3 regions of the Arthrobacter sp. Soil761 genome follow, and region 3 is predicted to be linked to each of the others. Evidence: riboswitches for the same ligand, from Rfam matches in the RefSeq annotation. Region 3 holds a riboswitch; each other region holds the start of a gene.
What was found. Region 3 has a riboswitch for thiamine pyrophosphate ahead of thiC (phosphomethylpyrimidine synthase ThiC). Riboswitches for the same ligand answer to the same signal wherever they lie in the genome.

Region 1: it holds a riboswitch for thiamine pyrophosphate, as region 3 does, so the genes downstream of both, ASG79_RS13855 (ECF transporter S component) here and thiC (phosphomethylpyrimidine synthase ThiC) in region 3, are expected to answer to the same signal.
Region 2: it holds a riboswitch for thiamine pyrophosphate, as region 3 does, so the genes downstream of both, thiO (glycine oxidase ThiO) here and thiC (phosphomethylpyrimidine synthase ThiC) in region 3, are expected to answer to the same signal.

The regions. Positions count from the first base shown of each region.
Region 1 is NZ_LMSF01000023.1:372,982-376,888, reverse strand. It holds gene ASG79_RS13865 (iron-containing redox enzyme family protein) at 1-996, opposite strand, end outside; gene ASG79_RS13860 (heme-degrading domain-containing protein) at 1,157-1,699, opposite strand; TPP riboswitch at 1,785-1,925, shown strand; gene ASG79_RS13855 (ECF transporter S component) at 1,992-2,615, shown strand; gene ASG79_RS13850 (ABC transporter ATP-binding protein) at 2,615-3,907, shown strand, end outside.
Region 2 is NZ_LMSF01000032.1:38,040-41,946, forward strand. It holds gene ASG79_RS21665 (thiazole synthase) at 77-892, opposite strand; gene thiS (sulfur carrier protein ThiS) at 897-1,133, opposite strand; gene thiO (glycine oxidase ThiO) at 1,130-2,431, opposite strand; TPP riboswitch at 2,424-2,543, opposite strand; gene thiE (thiamine phosphate synthase) at 2,571-3,305, shown strand; gene ASG79_RS21685 (RNB domain-containing ribonuclease) at 3,342-3,907, shown strand, end outside.
Region 3 is NZ_LMSF01000001.1:222,826-226,732, reverse strand. It holds gene ASG79_RS01100 (alpha/beta fold hydrolase) at 1-690, shown strand, start outside; gene thiC (phosphomethylpyrimidine synthase ThiC) at 687-2,492, opposite strand; TPP riboswitch at 2,524-2,631, opposite strand; gene ASG79_RS01090 (amidohydrolase family protein) at 2,711-3,793, shown strand; gene ASG79_RS01085 (VOC family protein) at 3,893-3,907, shown strand, end outside.

The sequences.
Region 1 (3,907 bases), on a different contig from region 3:
CATCAGATGGGCGGACAGCCGGCCGTCGAGGGCCATGGCGGCAGTGGCCCCAAACAGGACGTCCGCGAGGAGTTCCGGCTCGGCTTCGACGAGGCCGCCGGCGAGGTCCCGGCCTGCGATCTGCTCGTGGACGGCGTCGGCCTCCACATGCTCATCGAAGTAGTGGGTGATGTCCGCGCCGAAACCGTGCCGGCGGAATCCGTTGCCGTAGAACCGGTTGGGCTGGGAGGAGGTCATCTCGTAGATCGCCAGGTGGCCGGTGATGGCACCCCGGAGCCGCCGGTTCAGGCCGCACAGCGACATGAGGTTGACGGACGCGAGGGAGACGGCGGGGACGGCATCCACGTACGCGCCGTAGCTGACGTCGAGGCCCAAACCGCGCATGGTCCGGGCGAACAGCGCGCTGTGCATGCGCTCGGGGCGGCCGCCGCCGTATTCATCCGCCTGGATTTCCACCAGGGCCGCCTTGGGCCGTCCGCTGAGCCGCGGAATGGCCCATGTATGCGGGTCGGCTTCCTTCAGCTGGTACATCGACTTGTGGATCAGGAACTCCCGGAGCTGGTCCAGGCCCGCCCTCCTGGCGACGTAGCGGGAGACGCTGGGCCCGGTGTCCGTGGCTGCGAGGCCGAACAGGACGTCGGCGACCTGGTCGCTGGTCAGGGCACCGGCAGGCAGTTCGAAGTCTGCGGCGGCCTGGTGCGCGGCAGCACGGAGGGCTGCCTCAAACGGTGCCTCGACCAGCTGCCGGACCCGGATTAACGCCGGCTCCCACTCCCAGTTGTCGGAGACGCCGGCCAGGCCGGAATAGTGGAGCTCGTAGAGGCAGAAGAGGGCCAGCTGGATGTCCTCGTCGCCGATGATGTCATTAGTGCCGGCCACCTGCCGTGCCGCGAGGTGGTACAGCCCGTCCAGCCCCGTCCCGGCTTCGGCCGGAGCCTGCGCAAGGAGTGCGAACAGGGCGTTGCTGAGGGGGCCTCTGGATTCCGGGATTCTCATGGTGCTCCTTGGTCTGCCGCGCTGGTGACGGGAACGAACGCGGGACCGCCCATGGTGACTCCCATGCCCTGTCCTCCTCGAAACCCGGGAACCAATATAGTAAGCATGATTACTAATAAAAGCTAAGCAGGCTTCCTGTTGGCGGCAGGTCAACCGGCGCCTAATCCCGCAGCGACGACCCCAGGATGTCGCGCAGCGCCTCAACCACCAGGTCATGGTCCTGCAGCTGCGGCAACCCGGAGACGGTCACCGTGGCCACGGCGCCCACGCCGGTGACGTAGATCGGAAAGGCGCCGCCATGGGCTGCATACCGGGATTGATCGAACCAGGCGTTGTCCTCGATCCGGCCGCCGCCCAGCCGGCCGCGAAGCCCCACCAAAAGTGACGGCACCTCGTACCGGGCGGCAGTGCGCTGCTTGGCGCGGATCCAGTGCCCGTTGTCCGGCGTGGCGCCCGGGAGCGCGACGTGGAACAGGACCTGCTCGCCCTTGGTGATGTCGATGGCGATGGGAAGGGACCGCTCCTTGCCCAGCTCCACCAGGAGCAGGCCCAGGTTCAACGCGTCATCCAGCGAAAAGCCGGGGAACTGGAGCTCCCGGACCTCCGCCTCGATGCGGGCGATCGACGCTTCCAGTGACCCCTCCAGCTGGGCGTCGGCGGAATCAGGATCGAATCCGGTCACATCCGGTGGAATGGCGCTCATGGCCCTCAATCTACCCCCGCCAGGTGTAAACTTGACCACGCCCGGAAGGGCAGTTCAAAAAGCCTTACCCATCCAAAAGCACCACTAATAACGACAGGGGAGCGCCGCCGTCGGACATCCTGGCACAAGCCGGGCACCGCAGGTGGGCGCTGAGAGTGCGGACAGCCGCAGACCCTCGAACCTGATCCGGTTAGTACCGGCGCAAGGGAGTCGAGTTCTCAAAGTGCCGCGGCTGCACGGCAACAGCCGTCAGCCGGGTCCACTTTCCCCTCCTGTTTCCCAGGAGGATCACATGAGTACTGCAGCAATCAAGAAGACCACCAGTAAGTCCTGGCGCGTCGTGGACATCGTGGTCGCCGCGCTGGTGGCCATCGCGGGCGGCGTCATTTTCTGGGCGTGGGACCAGGGAGCAGCCGCGCTTTCTGCCCCCATGAATGCCGCCTACCCGCCCCTGACCGGGCTGCTGGCGGGCGGCTGGATGATTCCCGGCGTGCTGGGAATGCTCATCATCCGCAAGCCCGGAGCCGCCCTGTTCTGTGAAACCGTGGCCGCCACCGGGGAACTCCTCATGGGTTCCCAGTACGGTGCCTCGGTCCTCTTCTCCGGCTTCATCCAGGGCCTCGGCGCGGAAATCATCTTCGCCATCTTCGTCTACCGCAAGTTCAACCTGCCCGTCTCCCTGCTGGCAGGCGCCGCGGCTGGATTCTTCTGCGGACTGAATGACTCGTTCGCACCGTGGGGCTGGAACATCGCCTACTCCGGTGCGGACAAGCTGGCGTACATCGTGCTGACCACCCTCTCCGGCGCCATTCTCGCCGGCGCCCTGTCCTGGCTGGCCACGCGCGGCCTGGCGCGTACGGGCGTGCTGAGCTCCTTCGCTTCGCGCAAGGCCGCCACGGAGCCTGTCTTCTCCTGATGGCACCAGCCCAGCGTGACGGCGGCACCGTCCGCCCTGCCGCCGTCACAGCCCGGGGCTGGGGGTGGCGGCATGCCGGCAGGGCCAAGCCTGCCGTCCACGCGCTTGACCTGGACATCAGCCCGGGGGAGCGGGTGCTCCTGCTCGGCCCCTCGGGTGCCGGGAAGTCCACGCTCCTGCATGCGCTCGCAGGGGTGCTGGGGGACATTAACGACGACGGCGGCGAGGCGGGGGACGCCGACGAGTCGGGTTCGCTGCTGGTTGACGGCGCCGTGCCCCGCGCCCAGCGCGGGCGCGCCGGACTTATGCAGCAGGACCCCGAGACGCAGGTGGTCCTGTCGCGGGTGGGGGACGACGTCGCCTTCGGTGCCGAAAACCTTGCCGTCCCACGGGAAGCAATCTGGGCGCGCGTGCACGAGGCGCTTGCCGACGTCGGACTGTCCCACCTGCCGCTGGACCACCCGACGTCGGCCCTGTCCGGCGGGCAAAAGCAGCGCCTGGCGCTGGCCGGCATCCTGGCCATGCGCCCGGGCCTGATCCTCCTGGATGAGCCAACCGCCAACCTGGACCCGGACGGCGTGTTGGAGGTCCGCGATGCCGTGGCGCGGTGCCTGGACAAGACCGGGGCCACGCTGGTGGTGGTGGAGCACCGGGTGTCCGTGTGGAAGGACCTGGTGGACCGGATCGTGGTCCTGCAGCCGGGCTCCGCCGCGGATCCTGCCGTACTCCTGGACGGGCCGCCGGACCAGGTGCTCACGGAGGCGCGGGCCATGCTGGCCGCCGCCGGTGTGTGGGTCCCCGGCTACGTCCCGGCAACCCGTGCCCGGGCGGTGGTCCCGGCCCCCGGCACGGGAAACCTCCTGCTCGCGGCCGAACAGTTGGGAGTCGCCCGCGAACGTCCCCGACGCAAGGGCTTAAGGAAGATTCCGCCGTCACCGGTCCAGGAAGGCCTGGCCGCGCAGGTGCGCGCCGGGCAGGCGCTCGCCGTGACGGGTCCCAACGGCGCCGGTAAGTCCACTTTCGCCCTGACCCTGGCAGGGCTGCTGGAACCGGTGTCCGGAAAGGTCTCCGCCACCATGGACCTGAGCCGCGGTGCCGGCATTGACCCGTACCGGTGGAAGGCGGATCAGCTGATTTCCCGAGTGGGGACGGTGTTCCAGGAGCCGGAGCACCAGTTCGTGACCGGCAAGGTGCTTGACGAACTGCTGTTCGGCCCCCGGCACCTGGGCCACGGCGGGGATCGGGTGGACGAACTGCTGGAGCGGCTGCGGCTCACCGCGCTGGTGGACGCC
Region 2 (3,907 bases), on a different contig from region 3:
CAGGCTCCCAGGCATATGGCTGTGGCCACCACCCAGGCGGGTGGTGGCCACAGCCATTTAAGTGAATGGCCGATGCCTAGAGGAACTCGGCCCGGCCTTCCATGGCGGATGAGGCGAGGGCATGCTCCCGGCGCGGGATGCGCCCGGCCGCCCGGGCCATCCTGCCCGCGATCACCGCGTGCTTGAAGGCTTCTCCCATGAGCGTGGGGTTCTGGGCGCGGGTCACGGCCGTGGCCAGCAGCACGGCGTCGCAGCCCAGCTCCATGGCAAGGGAGGCGTCGGATGCCGTGCCGATGCCGGCATCCAGGACCACGGGCACGGAGGCCCGGGAAACGATGAGCTCAATGTTGTGCGGGTTCAGGATCCCCAGGCCGGTGCCGATCGGGGCACCCAGCGGCATGACGGCGGTGGCTCCAAGGTTCTCCAGCCGCAGGGCCAGCACGGGATCGTCGTTGGTGTAGGCGAAGACCTTGAAGCCGCGGTTGACCAGTTGCTCGGTGGCCTCGACCAGTTCCACGGCGTCCGGCAGGAGGGTTTGTTCATCGGCGATGACCTCCAGTTTCACCCAGTCTGTTTCCAGGGCCTCCCGGGCCAGTTCCGCGGTAAGGACCGCGTCCCTGGCCGTGAAGCAGCCGGCCGTATTGGGCAGGACCCGGATTCCATGATCCACCAGCAGCTGGAACAGCGAGCCGGTTTCAGCCGTGGAGTAGCGCCGCATGGCCACGGTGGTCAGCGCGGTGCCGGAGGCAAGGAGCGCCGCGCCCAGGCCATCGAGGCTGGGCGCTCCCCCGGTGCCCATGATGAGCCTGGAACCCAGCGCGACGCCGTCGATCACCAGGGCGTCGCCGGCACCGGCGTTTCCTGCAGGGTTGATGGTGCTGGTTTCGGTCATGGCGTCAGCCTCCCTGTACTGCTGTAACAAGTTCGATGTCGTCGCCGTCGGCGAGCGCGGTGGCGAACCATTGGCTGCGCGGCACCACCTGGGCATTGTGCGCGACGGCGACGCCGAGTTTCCCGCCGTCGGTCGCCTGTCCGTTGTCCGCCAGCGGGCGTCCGGTGACCTCGCTGACCAGCGTGGTGATCGAAGCTCCGTCGGCCACCGTGTGCGGGTTTCCGTTAAGGGTGATGTTCACGCAGTCTCCTTGATGTGGGGGCTTGTTGCTGCCGTTGCCGGCCTGGAAAACCGGTCCGGGCTGAAGGGTCCCCAGCGGGGATCGGCCCTGCCGTCCAGCAGTTCCCTGCAGATGGCCGCCGCGGCGGGAGTGAGCAGGACTCCGTGCCGGAAGAACCCGGCGGCGATGATGAGTCCGGGGACGTGCCCGGCCTGTCCTCCCCCGGCGCCCGGAGCGGCCGGCACCCGGCCCAGGAGCGGCGCGTTGTCAGGGGTACCGGGGCGGGCGCGGGCGGTGCATTCCATGAGTTCGAGTTCAGCGACGGCGGGCACCAGAGCCTGCGCATCCCGCAGCAGCTGGTAGACACCGCCGGCACTCACGGCATCGGAGAGGGCATCCTCCCGCTGCGTGGCTCCGATCACCACGGTCCCGTCCTGCCTGGGAACGATGTACACGGGGATGCCGTGGACCAGGCCGCGCACCGTTGACGTCACCAAGGGCTGAAGGTGGCGGGGAACGGCAAGGCGCAGGATATCCCCGTGCACGGGCCGCAGCGGCAGCTCAAGGCCGTCCGGCAGGCCGTCAAGCGCCCCCGCCTGCAGGCCATTGGCCACCACGGTCTCCGTTGCCAGCACCGTGCCGCCCCCGGCCAGGCGGACCCCGGAAACCGTTCCGCCCTCCCACAGCAGCCCGGCTGCCCGCTCCGGCACGGCAAAACCTTCCACTGCCCCGGCAACCGCCAGCTGGGGCTGCTCCTGCGCTGCGCCGGCCAGGGCCAGCCGCAAGGCGGCCACCAGGCGCCGGGGATCCACCTGGTGGTCCGCCGGGGTATCAAGTGCGCACGCAATGGCCGGGCTGAGCAGCGGCTCACGCTTCCGGGCCTCCCGCACGGTCAGGGGTTCCACCGCCAGCCCGTTGGCCTGCTGGACTGTGCGCAGGTCCATCAGCGCCCGGCGGTCGGCCGCGTCGGCACCCACGGCGAGGGTCGGCGTCGTCAGGTATCCGGAATCCGCGCCCGTTGCCCTGCCCAGCCCGGCGGCGAACCCGGGCCAGCGCGATGATGCGTCAAGCATCAGTTCCAGGAGCTCTTCCTCCTGGTAATGCAGTTCGCTGACGGGAGCCAGCATGCCGGCCGCCGCCCAGCTGGCGCCGGTACCGGGCGCGTCATCAATGAGGACCACCGAGCGCCCTGAACGCTGCGCCTCCCAGGCAATGCCGTGCCCCACCACTCCCCCGCCGATGACGGCAACGTCGGCCCGGAGGGTGGAGGGAATGGAGCTGCGGGCGGACCCGGGGTGATGGGTGAAGGGGGTACGCATGTGGGTTCCTTCCCTACGCCGGCATTAACCGGATCAGGTCAAGCGGTCGGCTCTGACGCCCTCTCAGCCCGGCGCTTTGTGACAGCCGCCGCGGGCTCCCGCAGTACCAGCCCAGTTTAGAGGAACTAGGCTTGCACGCATGAATGTGTCCACCCCTTCCTTTCCCGCCGGCCACCACGCTCCAGCCACCGAAGTCGTCAATTCACGGGACAACGACGCCCTGAAGGCAGCCCGCCTGTACCTCTGCACCGATGCGCGCCGGGACCGCGGCGACTTCGCGGAGTTCGTTGACGCCGCGTTCGCCGGTGGCGTGGACATCATCCAGCTGCGCGACAAGACCATCGAGGCGGCCGAGGAACTGGACCTCCTGGCGGTGCTGAAGGAATCCGCGGTACGGCACGGAAAGCTGTGGGCGGTCAATGACCGTGCGGACATCGCCGTCCTCTCCGGGGCACCGGTGTTCCACATCGGCCAGAAGGACCTGCCGCTGGCGGCGGCGCGCACGCTGGTCAACGGCAACGCCGCCATCGGGCTCTCCAGCCACACCACCGGGCAGGTGGACGCCGCCCTGGCAGCAACTGCCGGACCAGCCGGGCTGGACTACTTCTGCGTGGGTCCGGTCTGGGCAACCCCCACCAAACCCGGCAGGTCCGCCGTGGGCACTGACCTGGTGAAGTATGCCGCCGAGGCCTCACGGCAGGCGGCGGACCCCGTGCCCTGGTTCGCCATTGGCGGCATTGACCACGGAAACGTCCACCAGGTGGCGGAAGCCGGTGCGCGCAGGATCGTGGTGGTGCGCGCCATCACCGAGGCCTCCGATCCCGCCGCCGCTGCCGCCTCCCTCCTCGACGCATTGGACGCCGCCGCCGCCTGATGCCATATCGGCGGACTTGGAGCTACGCTGACTTTTGTGTCACATCATCGGCTGGCTCCAAACGTCCATGACCACACGAACGCCCTGGAAGAGGCGTTGGGCCTGCTGCGCACCGAACTTGAACTGCCGGGACCGTACCCGGCTGAGGCAGTGGCGGATGCCCGGGCCGCTGTGGCAGCGCTGAAGCTTCCGTCCTACGACCTGACCGCCGTCCAGTTCGTGACCATCGATCCGGCCTCCTCCACGGACCTGGACCAGGCGGTGTTCATCGAACCGGACGGGAACGGCTACCGGGTAATGTACGCGATCGCCGATGTGCCGGCGTTTGTTGCGCCGGGAGGTCCCCTGGACGCCGAGACCCGGCGACGTGGCCAGACGTTCTACGCTCCGGACGGTCGGATTCCGCTGCACCCGGAAGTGATCAGCGAGGGGGCAGGAAGCCTGCTGCCGGGCCAGGATTGTTCGGCTTTCATATGGGACTTCGCGCTCGACGGCGACGCAACGGTTGTGTCGGTGGGCGTCAGGCGGGCACGGGTCCGCAGCCGCGACAAGCTCAGCTACAAGGGTGCGCAGGAAGACCTCGACGCCGGGACGGCCTCGCC
Region 3 (3,907 bases):
GGTGCCGCCGCGTGGCCGCGCCAGCACGGCATGGCACTGTCCTATGACGCCCTGTTCCTCCGCCGCCATGGCTTTGACGTCCTCGCGGAGCCACTGGAGTCGTCCTTCGCGGAGGACACCGCCATCATCCTGCGCTCCCTTGCCGATGACGGCCGCGGCGCCGCCGGCGGGCATGTGGTGGCGCACTCCCAGGGGGCGATCGCGGCCATGATGGCCGCCGTCGAACGTCCGGACCTGGTCTTCTCATTGACGCTGGTGGAACCGGCCTGCCTCTCCCTGACAGCGGAACTCCCGGCCACTGCCGCCCACATCAGCCTCATGCAGCCCCTCTTCGACGTGCGCCACCAGCTCAGCGACGAAGACTTCCAGCGCGAATTCGTCCGGCGGGTCTTCGCCACCGACCTCCAGCAGCCCGCCACCACGGAAGAAAAAAGGTCCGCCCGCAGGCTGCGGCTCCAGGCCCCGTCATGGGAGGCGCCGCTGCACATTGTTCCCGGGGTGCCCACGCTGGTGCTGACCGGTGGGTGGGAACCGCTCTACGAGGAAATCGCCGGGTACCTCCGGGAGACCGGGGCCCTGCACCGCGTTGCCGCGGGAGGACACCGGCCCCATGACTCCCCGGACGGGGACCGGGCCATCCGGCAGTTCATCAGCCAGGTCAGCCGGAGCCAGCCGGCCCGCGCGTCCTAGCTGTCAGCAGGCACCCGCAGTTCCGGCAGGTAGACCTTGCCGCCGGCCGCCAGGAATTCCTCGCTCTTCCCGCGCATCCCGGCCGCAGCATCGGCCAGTGCCGCCTGCGCCTCCGCGGAACCAAATTCGTCGCGGATGTCCTGGCTGATCCGCATGGAGCAAAACTTGGGCCCGCACATCGAACAGAAGTGCGCCGTCTTGGCAGGCTCAGCCGGCAGCGTCTCGTCGTGGAACGCCTCAGCCGTCACCGGGTCCAGGGACAGTGCGAACTGGTCCCGCCAGCGGAATTCGAACCGCGCCTTGGACAAGGCGTCGTCCCGCTCATGCGCCCCCGGGTGCCCCTTGGCCAGGTCCGCCGCGTGCGCGGCGATCTTGTAGGTGATCACGCCGGTCTTCACGTCGTCCTTGTTGGGCAGGCCCAGGTGTTCCTTCGGGGTGACGTAGCACAGCATCGCGGTGCCGTAACGGGCAATCTCGGTGGCACCAATCGCTGAGGTGATGTGGTCATAGCCCGGAGCAACATCTGTCACCAGCGGGCCCAGGGTGTAAAACGGGGCCCCCTTGCAGAGTTCCTGCTGCCGCTCGACGTTTTCCCGGACCAGGTGGAAGGGAACGTGGCCGGGCCCCTCCACCATGACCTGCACGTCGTACTCCCACGCGCGCTGGGTGAGCTCGGCGAGCGTGTCCAGTTCCGCGAACTGGGCGGCGTCGTTGGCGTCCGCCGTCGAACCGGGGCGCAAACCGTCGCCCAGGGAGAAGGCAACGTCGTACTTCGCGAAGATCCCGCACAGCTCATCGAAGTGCGTGTAGAGGAAGTTCTCCTGGTGGTGGGCCAGGCACCAGCCGGCCATGATGGAGCCGCCGCGGGACACAATGCCCGTCACCCGGTTGGCGGTCAGCGGGACATAGCGAAGCAGCACGCCGGCGTGGATGGTCATGTAGTCCACGCCCTGCTCGCATTGTTCAATGACGGTGTCCCGGAAGATTTCCCAGGTCAGCGCGTTGGCCTCGCCGTTGACTTTCTCCAGGGCCTGGTAGATCGGCACGGTGCCGATCGGGACGGGGGAGTTGCGGATGATCCATTCCCGCGTGGTGTGGATGTCGTCGCCGGTGGACAGGTCCATAACGGTGTCGGCGCCCCATTGCGTGGCCCACTGGAGCTTGTCCACCTCCTCCGCGATGGAACTCGTCACGGCCGAGTTTCCGATGTTGGCGTTGATCTTCACCAGGAAGGCCTTGCCGATGATCATCGGCTCGGACTCCGGATGGTTGATGTTGTTCGGAATGATGGCGCGGCCGGCGGCCAGTTCGCTCCGGACCAGTTCCACATCGCAGTTCTCGCGCAGCGCCACGAAGCGCATCTCCTGCGTGATGACGCCCTGCCGGGCATAGTGCATCTGGGTCACCGTCCGGCCGTCGACGGCGCGGCGGGGCACCGGCTGCGCGCCCTTCCACTCCGCGGAGGCGGCGCCGCGGCGGACGGCCGAGCGGCCATCGTCGAGCAGGTTGCGTTCCCTGCCGCTGTAGGCCTCGGTGTCTCCGCGCGCCACGATCCACTCCGCGCGGAAGGGCTCCAGGCCGCGGACGGGGTCGCTTCCCGGCCCCGCCGTCCGGTAGGTCCGGAACGGTGCGTTCGGCTGGCCGTTGGGCGATGGCTCCAGGGCAATTTCCGTGACGGGTACCCGGATGCCGGACCCGGCGTCGTCGATATAGGCCAGCGAATGCGACGCCAGGGACCGGGTCACTTCGGACTGGTTCACCTGGGGCGTGGAGCCGGCTCCGGAACCCCCGGTGGACGGCATGTGGGCAGGGTTCAACTGGGTGTTTTGCGTACTCAAGGGAATACTCACTTCCTTCGCCGGCATTACCCGGACAGGTTCAACGGTCGCAGGCTGCGTCAGCCCGATCTCAGCCCCTGCAAGGGCTCCCGTGTGGTCAGAGAAGAAGCTACCACAGGCCCCCGGAAGGGCGGTGTCACATTTGCGGGTGCTAGCCTGACCGGGCATCGAAAGGAAGCCCGATGGCAGACATCATCTACTTTCGCGGACCCGTCCTGGCCGCACCGGACCGGGTACACCATGGACTCTGGTCGGTGGACGGCAAGCTCACGTTCAGCCGGCCCGCTGCCCCTCCGGCGCGGGAACTCGACGGCTGGGTGCTGCCGGGGTTCGTCGACGCCCACTGCCACATCGGCCTGGGTCCCGACGGCCCGGTGGAACCCGCCGTTGCCCGGGAGCAGGCGCTGGCTGACCTCAACGCCGGAACCCTGCTGGTCCGCGACGCCGGCTCACCTGCCGATACCCGCTGGATGCAGGGCGGCCGGGACTTCCCGGTACTGATCCGTGCAGGACGGCATGTGGCCCGCACACGCCGCTACCTGCGCGGCTTCGCGGCGGAGGTCGAACCCGACGGGCTCGTGGAGGCCGTGCGGAAGCAAGCGCGCGACGGCGACGGCTGGGTCAAACTGGTGGGCGACTGGATCGACCGGAGCGCCGGCGACCTTGCGCCCTCCTTTCCTGCCGCCGTCGTGCGTGACGCTGTGCAGGCTGCCCATGATGAAGGTGCCCGGGTCACGGCACATTGCTTCGCCGAAGACACCCTGGACCAAATGCTGGACGCCGGCATTGACTGCATTGAGCACGCCACGGGGCTGCTGCCGCGCCACCTGCCCCGGTTCGTGGAGCAGGGCGTACCGATCGTGCCCACCCTCATCAACATCGCCACCTTTCCTGATATCGCGGAGCAGGCGGACGCAAAGTTTCCGCGCTACGCCGCCCACATGCGTGCCCTGTGGGAACGCAGGCTGGAACGGGTGGCGGAGGCCCATGCCGCCGGCGTCCGGATCTTTGCCGGCACGGACGCAGGCAGCGTGATCCGGCACGGCAGGATCGCAGATGAGATCCTCGCCCTGCGCGGGGCCGGCCTGCCCATGCATGCGGCCCTGGATGCCGCCTGCTGGGCAGCGCGTGCGTGGCTGGGCGCTGACAACCTGGAGGAAGGCGCGCGGGCCGACGTCGTGGTGTGCCGGGACGACCCCCGGACCACCCCGGACACGATCACGGCGCTGGAGCACGTGGTGCTGGGCGGCCGCATCATCCGTTGAGTTATTTGGTTCCGCTACTTGGAATAAATTGAAGCTTCAAGTAATTTTAATATGTGACAGGCCGCCGAAGTGACGGCCTCCAACACAAGGAGCCTTCAAATGACCGACGCAGCC